DNA from 3 places in the Enterobacter sp. I4 genome. Region 1 is predicted to be linked to each of the others. Evidence: predicted binding sites of a transcription regulator. Region 1 holds the regulator's gene; each other region holds the start of a gene.
What was found. Region 1 encodes CRP, which controls carbon source genes, mostly activating them, when cyclic AMP is high. Its sites were predicted from a motif close to ATGTGANNNNNNTCACAT; they were not measured.
Positions count from the first base shown of each region.

Region 2: a site for CRP is predicted at 1,295-1,312, ahead of msrB (peptide-methionine (R)-S-oxide reductase MsrB). Genes of this name have one in related genera too.
Region 3: a site for CRP is predicted at 1,289-1,306, ahead of bhsA (multiple stress resistance protein BhsA). Genes of this name have one in related genera too.

Region 1 is NZ_JALBUO010000002.1:800,601-803,877, forward strand. Features, by position in the region: gene MOQ06_RS16260 (phosphoribulokinase) at 1-602, shown strand, start outside; gene MOQ06_RS16265 (OsmC family protein) at 667-1,071, opposite strand; gene crp (cAMP-activated global transcriptional regulator CRP) at 1,382-2,014, shown strand; gene MOQ06_RS16275 (YccS/YhfK family putative transporter) at 2,072-3,277, shown strand, end outside.
Region 2 is NZ_JALBUO010000003.1:23,797-27,073, forward strand. Features, by position in the region: gene MOQ06_RS19320 (glycoside hydrolase family 18 protein) at 1-400, shown strand, start outside; gene MOQ06_RS19325 (YeaC family protein) at 450-722, opposite strand; gene msrB (peptide-methionine (R)-S-oxide reductase MsrB) at 764-1,177, opposite strand; gene gapA (glyceraldehyde-3-phosphate dehydrogenase) at 1,519-2,514, shown strand; gene MOQ06_RS19340 (D-hexose-6-phosphate mutarotase) at 2,589-3,277, shown strand, end outside.
Region 3 is NZ_JALBUO010000003.1:72,911-76,187, reverse strand. Features, by position in the region: gene MOQ06_RS19585 (glycine zipper 2TM domain-containing protein) at 1-437, shown strand, start outside; gene comR (TetR family copper-responsive transcriptional repressor ComR) at 498-1,133, opposite strand; gene bhsA (multiple stress resistance protein BhsA) at 1,378-1,635, shown strand; gene MOQ06_RS19570 (L,D-transpeptidase family protein) at 1,713-2,678, opposite strand; gene mfd (transcription-repair coupling factor) at 2,823-3,277, opposite strand, start outside.

The DNA.
Region 1 (3,277 bases):
GTACCGGACAGTCCCGCAAGTATCTGCACACCTACGATGAAGCCGTGCCCTGGAATCAGGTGCCGGGCACGTTCACGCCCTGGCAGCCCCTCCCGGAACCGACTGACGTGCTGTTTTATGAAGGATTGCACGGCGGCGTGGTCACGCCACAGCACGACGTGGCGCGCCATGTGGATTTGCTGGTGGGCGTGGTGCCGATTGTTAACCTTGAATGGATCCAGAAGCTGACGCGTGACATCAGCGAGCGCGGGCACTCTCGCGAGGCGGTGATGGACTCGGTGGTACGTTCCATGGAGGATTACATCAACTTCCTGACGCCACAGTTTTCCCGAACCCATATTAACTTCCAGCGCGTCCCTACCGTAGACACCTCAAACCCGTTCGCCGCAAAAAGCATTCCCTCGCTGGACGAGAGCTTCGTGGTGATCCACTTCCGCAATCTGGAAGGCATCGACTACCCGTGGCTGCTGGCGATGCTGCAGGGTTCATTTATTTCGCATATGAATACGTTAGTGGTGCCGGGCGGAAAAATGGGGCTGGCGATGGAGCTGATCATGACGCCGCTGGTACAGCGGTTGATGGAAGGGAAGCAGATCGCATAATCATATCCCCTCTCCTGCGGGAGAGGGTTAGGGTGAGGGCATCAACACGCAGATGCCCCCTCAATCACGCCTCGATCACTTCATACGAATGCGTGATGTTCACCGCTTTCTCCAGCATTAACGCCACCGAGCAGTACTTCTCCGCGGAGAGATCCACCGCGCGGGACACCGCCGCGTCCTTCAGCGCTTTACCGGTGACCACAAAGTGCAGATTGATGTGCGTAAACAGGCGTGGCGCCTCTTCACGACGTTCTGACGTCAGCTTCACTTCACAATCGGTCACGTCATGGCGGCCTTTTTGCAGGATCGACACCACGTCGATAGCGCTGCATCCACCCGCGGCCATCAGCACCATTTCCATAGGGCTTGGGGCTTTATCGCCGGAGTTGCCATCCATCAAAATCTGATGCCCGGAAGCGGACTCGCCCAGGAACGTTAACCCTTCAACCCATTTCACGCGCGCTTGCATATTCACTCACTCCAACGTTGCATTTTTTATGACAGATTACGTGTACGTTACATTTCTCGCAACGGAAGGCGACCTGCGTCATGCTGAAGCGAGACACCAGGAGACACGCGGCGAAAGCTATGCTAAAACACTCTGGATGCTACAGTAATACATTGACGTTACACATGTATGCAGAGGACATCAAACTTTACTGGCTGCGAAACGTTACGACAGCCGACTTCCCAGGTATGGGTAAGAATTCGATTGCAACCCCAGAGTCCGGATGCATCTTATGACTCTGGTGACAGCTTATAACAGAGGATAACAGCGCATGGTGCTTGGCAAACCGCAAACAGACCCGACTCTCGAATGGTTCTTGTCTCATTGCCACATTCATAAGTACCCATCAAAGAGCACGCTGATTCACCAGGGTGAAAAAGCGGAAACGTTGTATTACATCGTTAAAGGCTCGGTGGCCGTGCTGATCAAAGATGAAGAAGGGAAAGAGATGATCCTTTCTTATCTGAACCAGGGCGATTTTATCGGTGAACTGGGCCTGTTTGAAGAAGGCCAGGAACGTAGCGCCTGGGTTCGTGCAAAAACAGCATGTGAAGTGGCTGAAATTTCTTACAAGAAATTCCGTCAGCTGATTCAGGTTAACCCTGACATCCTGATGCGTCTTTCTTCCCAGATGGCGCGCCGTCTGCAGGTGACCTCTGAGAAGGTAGGCAACCTGGCCTTCCTGGACGTGACCGGCCGTATCGCGCAGACCCTGCTGAACCTGGCGAAACAGCCAGACGCCATGACCCACCCTGACGGCATGCAAATTAAAATTACCCGTCAGGAAATTGGTCAGATCGTCGGTTGTTCCCGTGAAACAGTGGGCCGTATCCTGAAGATGCTGGAAGATCAGAACCTGATCTCTGCCCACGGTAAAACTATCGTGGTCTACGGAACCCGTTAATTCCGGCCAAACGGCGTGCCGCCGCAGGGTGGCACGCCGTTTTTGTCTCTACTCCTCATGTGGCGCAGGCTGATCTATCACCCGGAAGTTAACTACGCACTGCGACAAACGCTGGTGCTGTGTCTTCCCGTGGCCGTGGGCCTGATCCTCGGACACCTGCAGCAAGGCCTGCTGTTTTCCCTCGTTCCCGCCTGCTGCAACATTGCCGGTCTGGACACGCCGCATAAACGCTTTTTCAAACGCCTGATCGTCGGCGGCTGCCTGTTTGCCGGCTGTAGCCTTGCCGTCCAGCTCCTGCTGGCCCGGGACATTCCCCTGCCGCTGATCCTGACCGTGCTGGCGATGACACTCGGCGTGACCGCCGAAATCAGCTCGCTGCACGCCCGCCTCCTTCCCGCGTCGCTGATCGCCGCCATCTTCACCTTAAGCCTGGCGGGCAATATGCCGGTGTGGGAGCCGTTGCTGATCTACGCCCTCGGCACGCTATGGTACGGGCTGTTTAACTGGTTCTGGTTCTGGCTGTGGCGGGAACAGCCGATGCGCGAATCCCTCAGCCTGCTCTACCGTCAGCTGGCGGAGTATTGCGAAGCGAAATATACCCTGCTGACGCAGCACACCGATCCGGAAAAATCGCTGCCGCCGCTGCTGGAGCGCCAGCAAAAGGTGGTGGATCTGATAAGCCAGTGCTACCAGCAGCTGCACATGCTCGCCGCCAGCCAAAACCAGGAATACAAGCGGCTGCTGCGTATCTTCCAGGTCGGGCTGGATTTGCAGGAGCATATCTCCGTCAGCCTTCACCACCCGGAAGAGGTGCAAAAGCTGGTGGAGCGCAGCCACGCGGAGGCGGTGATCCGCTGGAACGCGCAGACCGTTGCGGCGCGCCTGCGGGTGCTGGCGGACGATATTCTCTATCACCGCTACCCGACGCGCTTTACCATGGACAAACAGCTCGGCGCGCTGGAGAAGATAGCGCGTCAGCACCCGGATAACCCGGTCGGCCAGTTTGCCGCCTGGCATTTCAGCCGTATCGCCCGGGTGCTGCGCACCCAGCGCCCGCTGTACGCCCGTGACCTGATGGCGGATAAGCAAAAGCGGCTCCCGCTGCTGCCTGCCCTGAAAAGCTATCTGTCGCTGAAGTCAGCCGCCCTGCGTAACGCCGCCCGGATAAGCGTGATGCTGAGCGTCGCCAGCCTGATGGGCATGGCACTGCACCTGCCGAAACCCTACTGGATCTTAATGACCGTGCTGTTTGTCACCCAGAAC
Region 2 (3,277 bases), on a different contig from region 1:
GCCGGGCATTGACTGGAGCAAGCCCGATGCGCAAAAAAACCCGGTGACGCAGCCTTACTTCGGCCCTCGGGAGATCGCTTTGTTCCGCTCACTCGGTTATGACCTGACCAAAGACACCTACGTGAAATACAACGATATCGTTAAGAAGCTGCTGAACGACCCGCAAAAGCGCTTTACCGAACGCTGGGACGACCAGGCGAAGGTGCCGTGGCTTTCCGTGAAGGGTGCAGACGGGAAGGATCTGTTTGCCATCTCTTATGAGAATCCGCGTTCCGTTGCCATCAAAGCGGACTACATCAAAGAGAAAGGTCTGGCAGGCGCAATGTTCTGGGAGTACGGGGCCGACGACGAAAACCGGCTCGCGAAGCAGCTGGCAGCGTCATTGGGGATTAAGCACTAGCTGGATTGTGCCGGGTGGCGCGAGGGCTCACCCGGCCTGTTCAGGGGCGTTATTTGAACGTCGCAATCGGCCTGGGCGTGATGCCAAACTCTTCTTTCAGCTCGCGCTTGCTCTTCATCACCATCTGCCCTTTAGTGTCAATGGTCATATGCTGCGCGTCCGTATTGTTCCGCGCCTGCCACAGCATCACCAGCTGGAGGCTGTTCTCTTTTTGCTCCGGCGTAAGCGCTACCCCGTCCGGCCATTTTCCCAGCTCAACGGCCGTTACCAGACGCTGATAAACCTCCGGGGTCATTCCCGCAATCATGTCATCAATATTCACGATTTCTCCCTTACAAAGGAATAATTTGCTGAATCGTTTTTTCAACCTTTGGTCTGGTCGCCGTTTTCGTCATCGGTGAAGCTCATGGAGGCCGAATTTACGCAGAAACGTTCGCCCGTAGGCTGGGGACCATCCGGGAAGACGTGGCCCAGATGCGCATCACAGTTCCCGCAGCGAATTTCAGTGCGCACCATCCCGTGGGAAGAGTCCGTCAGGTAGCAGATCGCCTCGTCGCTGACGGGCTCGTAGAAGCTTGGCCAGCCGCAGCCAGAGTCATACTTGGTCTGGGAGTTAAACAGCGGTGCATCACACACCAGGCAGTGGTAGACGCCTTCCCGCTTATTGTGCAGTAAACGCCCGGTAAACGGCGGCTCTGTGCCGTGATTCTGCGTCACGTAAAACTGCATTTCCGTGAGGTTTTTTTTCAAATCGTCGGGGTTACGTTGGTTCGACATATGCTTACATCTCGCTGTTGAAACAGACATCTTTTAACCCAGATTCTAACAAAACATTAACACCCGCGCGTGCACTTTTGTTCTAAACTTATGTGTCGCGAAAAGGCGGTCAGGCAATTGTGATCTGTTTCACATTTTAATCCTGCGAGGCCTTTAAAATTCCGGGCGCAGCCCCCATGTGGTTGCTAGCTCAAAGGGAAAGTGAGGCGAGTCAGTCGCACAAACGTTAGTCACAGGATTGATTTGTCGCAATGATTGACACGATTCCGCTTGACGCTGCGTAAGGTTTTTGTAATTTTACAGGCAACCTTTTATTCACTAACAAATAGCTGGTGGAATATATGACTATCAAAGTAGGTATCAACGGTTTTGGCCGTATCGGCCGTATTGTTTTCCGTGCTGCTCAGAAACGTTCTGACATCGAAATCGTTGGTATCAACGATCTCCTGGACGCTGAATACATGGCGTACATGCTGAAGTACGACTCAACTCACGGTCGTTTCGACGGCACCGTTGAAGTGAAAGACGGCCACCTGGTTGTTAACGGCAAAACCATCCGCGTTACTGCTGAGAAAGACCCAGCTAACCTGAAATGGAACGAAATCGGTGTTGATGTTGTAGCTGAAGCTACCGGTATCTTCCTGACCGACGAAACTGCACGTAAACACATCACTGCGGGTGCGAAGAAAGTTGTTCTGACTGGTCCTTCCAAAGACAACACCCCAATGTTCGTTCGTGGTGCTAACTTCGAAACTTACGCTGGCCAGGACATCGTTTCCAACGCATCCTGCACCACCAACTGCCTGGCACCGCTGGCTAAAGTTATCAACGACAACTTCGGCATCATCGAAGGTCTGATGACTACCGTTCACGCTACCACCGCTACTCAGAAAACCGTTGATGGCCCGTCTCACAAAGACTGGCGCGGCGGCCGTGGCGCGGCTCAGAACATCATCCCATCCTCTACCGGTGCTGCTAAAGCAGTAGGTAAAGTACTGCCAGAACTGAATGGCAAACTGACTGGTATGGCGTTCCGCGTTCCAACTCCTAACGTATCCGTTGTTGACCTGACCGTTCGTCTGGAAAAAGCTGCTTCTTATGAAGAAATTAAGAAAGCAATCAAAGCTGCTTCCGAAGGCCCAATGAAAGGCGTTCTGGGTTACACCGAAGACGACGTTGTATCTACCGATTTCAACGGCGAAGTGTGCACTTCCGTGTTCGATGCTAAAGCAGGTATCGCACTGAATGACAACTTCGTGAAACTGGTTTCCTGGTACGACAACGAAACTGGCTACTCTAACAAAGTACTGGACCTGATCGCTCACATCTCCAAATAAGTTGAGATGAGTTCTTGATCCTAAAAGGCGACTTCGGTCGCCTTTTTTATTGTTTTTAGACAGAGGATTGCGTAATGATTAATAAAATATTTGCACTTCCGGTAGTCGAACAACTTACCCCTGTGCTCTCCCGCCGTCAGATTGACGGTGCCGACGTTATTGTCGTCGACCATCCGCGCGTGAAAACCTCCGTGGCGCTCAATGGCGCCCACCTGCTCTCCTGGAAACCAGAAGGCGAAGAAGAAGGTCTTTGGCTGAGCGAGGCCACCTCGTTTAAGAAAGGCGCGGCGATCCGCGGCGGCGTACCGATCTGCTGGCCATGGTTTGGCCCGTCCGCGCAGCAGGGTTTACCCTCTCACGGTTTCGCCCGTAACCAGCAGTGGACGCTGAAGGCGCACAACGACGATGACAACGGTGCGGTGCTGACCTTTGAACTACAGGCGAATGAGGAAACGCGCGCCCTGTGGCCGCACGAGTTCACCCTGTATGCCCGCTTCAAGCTGGGTAAAACCTGTGAGATTGAGCTGGAGGCGCACGGCGAGTTCGAAACCACCTCCGCGCTGCACACCTATTTCAACGTCGGTGATATCCAGGCGGTTAAGGTTAGCGGCCTTGGCGATACCTTTATCGACAAAGTGGATAACGCGAAAGAAGGCAAACTGGACGACGGCGTGCAGACCTTCCCGGACCGTACCGACCGCGTTTACTTGCACCCTGAAGCCTGCAGCATGATCCACGACAGCGCCCTGAACCGCGGAATCGA
Region 3 (3,277 bases), on a different contig from region 1:
CTCAGGTTGTTTCCGCTACTCCCATTAAAGAGACGATCAAAACGCCTCGTCAGGAGTGCCGTAACGTTTCTGTTACCCATCGTCGTCCGGTTCAGGATGAAAACCGTATCGCCGGCTCCGTGCTGGGTGCGGTCGCGGGTGGGGTGATTGGTCATCAGTTCGGCGGTGGACGCGGTAAGGACGTGGCGACGGTTGTCGGCGCGCTGGGCGGTGGCTATGCCGGTAATCAGGTGCAGGGCGCCATGCAGGAAAATGACACCTACACCACGACGCAGCAGCGCTGCAAAACCGTTTATGACAAATCGGAAAAAATGCTGGGTTACGACGTGACCTACAAAATTGGCGATCAGCAGGGCAAAATCCGCATGGACAGAGACCCCGGCACGCAGATCCCACTGGACGGGAATGGTCAGCTGATACTGAATAACAAAGTGTAAAAAAGATGTTCTCTGAACTTAGCTCCTCATGCGCTCAGGCTGAGGAGCTTTTTTTTTGCCTCAGAGTTTCAGCAGCTCAGGCCACAGGCGCAGCGTTGTCTGCGTAATGCTCTGTAACTTTTCAAGCGTCGCGCCTTCACGGGCGCTGATCGACATACCCTGCAAAATACAGCTCAGATACCGGGCAAGCTCCTGCGGACGGCAGTGCGCCGGTATTTCGCCGCGCTGCTGGCGCTGTGCCAGAAACGTGCTTAGGGTCTCCTCCTGCATCGCATGACGTGATTTAACCGTGTTGGCTATCTCTTTTGACGATGCCGCGAGGGTGGCGGAAGTGTTGATCATAAAACAGCCCGCCGGGGTGTCTTTACTGGTAAAGCAGGTGGCGACCGCGCAGAAATAATCCTGCAACGCCTGTTCTACCGTTTTCTCTTCACAGAACAGCTGCGCTTCGTGTTTTGCCGCGAAGCGCGAGATGTATCTGTCCAGAACGGCCCGGAACAGGCCCTCTTTGTTGGTGAACTCTGCATACAGGGTAGGGGCTTTTGCGCCGGTTGCTTCCACCAGGTCGGAAAGCGAGGTGGCTTCATACCCATGCTGCCAGAAGAGCGTCATGGCCTTATCGAGCGCCGCATCCCTGTCGAACACTTTTGGTCGGCCACGGCTTTTTTTTGCGCAACTCGTGACGTCGGTTGTCATGTGCCGTTGGTCCTCAGTTGTTTTGTTGAATAATCATTATAAAAATAAACGTCAGCTATCACCAGCGGTGATTTCTGAAAAAAAATTTAATTTTATCTTCATGAAAAATAAGGGAAATGAAATTAATTTAATGGTCGTTATAAAAATGGGTTGACGTGTGACCTGGATCACACCTATCATTTACCTATCGATCGTTAAGTAAATAGCTAACGACCACTACATCATCTGCCCAAAGGTATAAATTATGAAAAACGTTAAAACCCTCATCGCTGCCGCCGTTCTGAGTTCACTCTCTTTCGCAAGCTTCGCTGCTGTTGAAGTGCAATCTACTCCAGCAGACCAGCAAAAAGTCGGTACCATCTCCGCCACTGCCGGGACTAACCTGGGCTCTCTGGAAGATCAGCTGGCGCAAAAAGCTGACGCAATGGGTGCAAAATCGTTCCGCATCACCTCCGTGACCGGTCCTAACACCCTGCACGGTACCGCAGTTATCTACAAATAAGCGTAACGCAACCCTCCGTTATGCCACTGCAATAAAAAACGCCCTGCACAAGCAGGGCGTTTTTCGTTATGGCTTGATTACAGCGACTGCTGAGCGACGTCGTGATGGCGCGTGACGTCAGTCGGCATACCCGAACGTGCCTCCATCGCCCGCTCCATTACCGTGCCATCGGTATTCGCATTCGTTTTAAAGCTCACCATCGCCGCATTCAGGTTAATAGGCAGCGTCTGCGGATCGTCGTTGATGTTTTTCGATAACGGCTGGTGGATCTCTACCAGACGGACGCCGCCCGGCTCTTCAGACACCTTAATCGGGGTATTGATAATATTCACTTTCGTCCCCGGTGAGATCACGCTGTACAGCGTTTTGATGTCGTTATCACGCAGGCGAATACAGCCGGAACTGACGCGCATCCCGATCCCGAAATCCGCATTTGTTCCGTGCAGCAGGTAAACTCCACCGTATGCCGCCAGGCGAATGGCATGGTGCCCCATCGGGTTATCCGGGCCCGCAGGTACCACGGCAGGGAGATCGATACCCTGCGCCTTATAGCGGGCGCGGATATTTGCCGTCGGAGTCCAGGTTGGATTAGCGCGCTTGTCGGAGACGGTGGTCACCATGGTCGGCGTGAGCGTATCGCCCCCCAGCTGGCCGATGCCGATAGGGTAGACGGTTACTTCATTTTTCCCCGGCGGGTAATAGTAAAGACGCAGCTCGGCGAGGTTTATCACAATCCCCTGACGCGGCGCGTCCGGCAGTATGGTTTGCAGCGGAATAGTCAGCACGCTGCCGGCACGAGGAACGTAAGGGTCAACGCCCGGGTTGGCCTGCAGCAGCGCCAGGAACCCGACGTTATATTTTTTGGCAATGGCTTCAAGCGAACCGCCATCGTTTTCAACCACGTGAAAGCGGTTTTCCCCCACCACGTTGCTGCCGGGAGGAGGAAGTGGCCAGGTATTGGCTCCGGCGGGGAGCGCAACGGCAACCGCTGCGGCCAGCGCAAACACGGTTAGCCAGCGGGTAAAACGCGAAGAGGTCATCATTATCAAAATCCATATAAATGATAAGGTTATTGTTTTATAAGGGGTTAATGATAATTATGGCGAATGTATAGTCGGGAAGATCGGGCGAAGTGCAAAGAGTTTGTAAATTGTCCCCCACCAGCCGGGCGCTGGCGGGGGAGCGGCTTAGGCGATGGCGTTTTCTTCCAGCTGGCGCATAAAGTTACGCACCCAGTCCATGCGGGTTTTACGTTCCGTCAGATCCTGCGTAAATTTCAGGCGCGTCGGGCCATCTAGTCGGAAATGCTGCGGCTGTTTTTGCAGAAGGCCAATCAGCCACATCGGATCGACATGGTTCTTCTCGGCAAACTCAATCACGCCGCCTTTTTCGTTGCCTTCAAGCTTGCGGATCCCCAGCTTCTGCGCCTGCTGACGCAGTCGGGCAATATCAAGGAGGTTGCGCGCCGGGTCGGGCAGTATGCCGAAACGGTCGATCAGCTCGACTTTGATCTCTTCCAGCTCGCCTTCGCTTTTCGCGCTGGCAATGCGTTTGTAGAATGACAGGCGAGTGTTCACGTCAGGAATGAAATCATCCGGCAGCAGGGAAGGCATGCGCAGCTCCACTTCGGTCTGCTGGCTGG